Regions from separate parts of the Metabacillus herbersteinensis genome, predicted to be linked through region 2. Evidence: predicted binding sites of a transcription regulator. Region 2 holds the regulator's gene; the other holds the start of a gene.
The links. The regulator LexA, encoded in region 2, represses DNA repair genes until DNA is damaged. The targets are predictions, from matches to a motif close to CGAACATATGTTCG.
Positions count from the first base shown of each region.

Region 1 (2,209 bases), on a different contig from region 2:
ACGCTACTTGTCATTTTGGCAGGTAGTTTTTTTATAAGGGGGAAAATTACACGATGATCATTAAACAAGTTGGTCTACAAGATTTAGACAAAACAGCAATACTTTTCGATCAGTATAGAGTTTTCTACAGCCAGCCTTCTAACATCGAGGCAGGAAAAATTTTTCTAGAAGAGAGAATTGCGAAAAGTGAATCCGTCATTTTTCTCGCATTATCAGAAGATGAAAAGCCAATGGGATTTGTTCAGCTTTACCCAATCTTCACATCGGTAGGGATTCAGCGCAAATGGCTTCTGAATGACTTGTTTGTGAATGATTCTTTTAGAAAGCTTGGAGTCGGTAGAGCACTTATGAACCGTGCTAAGGATTATGCGATTGAGACGAATACAGCAGGACTAGTCTTAGAAACTGCCATCGATAATCTCAAGGCACAGCAGTTATATGAGAGTTTGGGTTATGAAAGAGATCAGCAGCATTTTCATTATGATCTCGATTTAAGATAAGAAAAAGAAAAAACAGCACCAAAGATTAACCAATAAAGAGGAGATATTTCGTCTATGATCGTAAAACTACTACTAGCTCTCATCCTGCCATTCCTACTCGTCCTTTTATTTACTCGTGTTACATACAACCATTATGTGGGTACACTACTAACAATAGCACTTCTTTTAACTTCTTATTATAAAGGGTATACAGATTCAGCATTATTAATTGTCTTAGACTTACTTTCACTAACACTCGGATTTTTGTATGCAAGAAAGATGGGACCTCCTAAAGTAAAAGAAAAGTTATAAGTGATGGGAAATGGGGAAACAACTTGTTAAAAGGAAGCTAAATAGAGTTAGCTTCCTTTTTTTTGAAAAAAATTAATACGAACTTTAGTTCGTATTTTTGGTGATTTTCCATATATTTGTGGTAAACTAATAGTACAATTATTTTGATTGGAGGCTTTTTCGTGAAAGAGAAGTTTGAGCTAGTCTCAAAGTATCAGCCACAAGGGGACCAACCTAGTGCCATTAAAGCGCTTGTTGAAGGGATCAATCAAGGGAAAAAACAGCAAACGTTGTTAGGTGCAACAGGAACGGGTAAAACATTTACTGTTTCAAATGTGATTAAAGAAGTGAATAAACCAACCCTTGTCATTGCTCATAACAAGACATTGGCTGGTCAATTATATAGTGAGTTTAAAGAGTTTTTTCCCAACAATGCGGTTGAATACTTTGTAAGTTATTATGACTACTATCAACCAGAAGCTTATGTGCCTTCTACCGATACATTTATTGAAAAGGATTCTAGCGTTAACGATGAAATTGATAAACTGCGTCACTCTGCAACCTCTTCCTTATTTGAACGGAAAGATGTCATTGTTATTGCAAGTGTATCGTGCATCTATGGACTAGGTAATCCAGAAGAATACAAAGAGCATGTTGTTTCACTGCGGTCAAACATGGAAATTGAACGTAATCAATTGCTTAGACGTCTCGTAGATATTCAATATGAACGGAATGATATTGACTTTAAACGCGGAACGTTCCGTGTACGAGGAGATGTCGTCGAAATCTTCCCTGTTTCTCGAGACGAGCATTGTATGCGCATCGAGTTTTTTGGAGATGAAATTGACCGGATACGTGAAGTGAATGCCTTAACAGGTGAAATTATTGGAGAACGAGATCATGTTGCTATTTTTCCAGCATCCCATTTCGTTACACGTGAGGAAAAGCTGACAGTAGCCATTGAAAATATAGAAAAAGAGCTAGAAGAACGGTTAACGGAGTTTCGGGAGAACGGAAAACTTCTTGAAGCACAACGTTTAGAGCAACGAACACGCTATGACCTAGAGATGATGCGTGAAATGGGCTTTTGCTCAGGCATTGAAAATTACTCAAGACATCTAACACTTAGACCATCGGGTGCAATTCCCTATACGCTGCTCGATTTCTTTCCAGATGATTTTATGATTATTGTTGATGAGTCACATGTTACACTTCCTCAAATAAGGGGAATGTTTAATGGTGACCAAGCACGGAAACAAGTGTTAGTTGACCATGGTTTCCGTCTGCCTTCAGCGATGGACAATCGACCACTTCGTTTTAATGAATTTGAGGAACATGTTAATAACGCACTATTCGTTTCGGCAACACCGGGACCATATGAACTTGAACATACACCAGAGATGATTCAACAAATTATTCGTCCAACAGGTCTTCTCGAT
Region 1 covers NZ_JBHLVO010000019.1:18,558-20,766, reverse strand. The annotation lists gene ACFFIX_RS18200 (GNAT family N-acetyltransferase) at 54-500, shown strand; gene ACFFIX_RS18195 (DUF2198 family protein) at 555-791, shown strand; gene uvrB (excinuclease ABC subunit UvrB) at 953-2,209, shown strand, end outside.
Region 1: uvrB (excinuclease ABC subunit UvrB) is a predicted target of LexA. The motif match lies at 870-883, and genes of this name have one in related genera.

Region 2 (2,209 bases):
AATTCGGCTGTAATAAATACCCTGACACGAACATACGTTCATCGACGAAGTAAGGAAGACTTCCGTTGGTTGTATTTCGCTCATCGTCGTTTAAATAAGGAATGATACCAGGGCAAAGCTCATCTAATATGAATTTCTTCATTTCACTAAACGTTTTTTCATTATAAGTAAGAATTGTCCCTTTTTGATCAGTTATTTTAGGCGCTAATACTCGAAAGTGATTCATAAAATCTAAGGCAACAAGATATGGAATGTTAGCTGGTAGTTCAGTACGGACTGTAATCAAGCCAATGTTAAAAGGACAAATTATCAAATCAATAGAAAGGATAGAAAATGGAATCGTATGTACGGGCGTGATTAATGTACACTGATTAGATATCATTTTAGAAAATCTATTTAGAGAAAATGCATGAAATGAGTCTTGAAAAAGTATATTTTCAATATACGGAAGGAAATAATGCTCATTATCGCTATGTGGAACATTTGTTCTTGTTCCGTAAAATTCTGACTCATGGTCACTATTTTTCAACGAAAAGAACTTAAATCCCTCTTTTTCTAAATTAAATGATAGTTCTTCATGATTGAACCCTATTAATGAAATAGGAAAAACAAACTGACAAACACCTCTTATTAAAGTAGATTGATTATCTTCCATAGTTTTCCCTCTTTTTAGAAAATAGTTATTAAGAGTTATACCCGTTAGTCATGCATTCAAACTTAGAAAGCATTTTTTTCTAGAAAGGGTGAGTGACTAAGAAAAAATTTATACAAAAAAAGCTTGCCATGTGAATGACAAGCAACTATTAATGTATAGAACGATAAACGCCGACAACTTTCCCTAAGATTGAAACATTACGAAGAATTATTGGCTCCATTGTTGAGTTTTCAGGTTGTAGTCGAATAAAATCGCGCTCTTTAAAGAATCTTTTTACTGTCGCTTCATCATCTTCTGTCATTGCAACAACTATATCCCCATTATTTGCAGTCTGTTGCTGCCTTACAATAACCATGTCTCCATCTAATATACCAGCTTCAATCATACTTTCTCCCATGATTTCAAGCATAAAGATTTGTTCATCGGCACTTGCAAAGCTTTCAGGAAGAGGAAAATATTCCTCCACGTTTTCAATTGCAGTAATAGGTAAACCAGCTGTTACCTTTCCGATTATAGGTACGTTTATAACCTTGCTTTTTGGAATATGACTCAATTGATCGTCTTCTAGAATCTCAATTGCTCTTGGTTTAGTAGGGTCGCGGCGAATAAGTCCTTTACTTTCAAGTCTAGCAAGGTGACCATGAACAGTAGAGCTAGAAGCAAGGCCGACCGCTTCCCCTATTTCACGAACGGAAGGTGGATATCCTTTTTTCTGAACCTCATCTTTAATGAAGTTTAATATATCTTGCTGTCTTTTTGATAGTTTTATCATTTGCACACCTCGGTTTCAAGTAATTTATGTAGATTATAGCATGATTTTCCTCAATATACAAACATAAGTTCGAATAAAACAGTTGACTAGAACAATCGTTCGTATTATACTGATCTTATAAGTTACGAACAAACATTCTGTATGAGGTGAAATTAATGAAAAGAGAATCATTGTCTTATATACTATCATTTTTTGTAGTAATCATAGTATTTGCATTTGCGATTACATATACCGGGAAGGAAGACACACTTGAAAACTTTCATCAAGTTGAAATTGAAGAGGGGGAGAGTTTGTGGAGCATCGCAGAAAAATATGAAGAGCATGCTTCAATCCCTAAACAAGAATTTGTAAAATGGATCCAAGATAAAAATAATTTAGCCACTTCAGTTATTAAACCAGGTGAAGTTGTGTTCGTTCCAATTGATAAAAAACAGTTTTTTAATAACTTAGCGAGCGATGAATAAGCATCATGAGTAATAAAAAATTAACAGCTGTTATATATTGTCGAGTTAGCACAAAAAAAGAATCTCAGGAGACTTCCTTAGAGAGACAGAAAGAAGAACTCTTAAAGCTGGCCCAAGATTATAACCTTTCGATTGCTGATATTATTTCTGAGCAAGCAAGCGGATACGAGATAGAGCGCGAAGGGATCTTTCAATTGTTAGATATAATCAAAGAGAAAACGGTAGACTTTGTTCTAGTTCAAGATGAAACTAGGCTAGGCAGAGGTAATGCGCGTGTAGCAATTATTCACTTCATACTCAAAGAAAATGTTAAGATCT
Region 2 covers NZ_JBHLVO010000004.1:282,941-285,149, forward strand. The annotation lists gene ACFFIX_RS08235 (magnesium transporter CorA family protein) at 1-655, opposite strand, end outside; gene lexA (transcriptional repressor LexA) at 804-1,427, opposite strand; gene yneA (cell division suppressor protein YneA) at 1,583-1,891, shown strand; gene ACFFIX_RS08250 (YneB family resolvase-like protein) at 1,897-2,209, shown strand, end outside.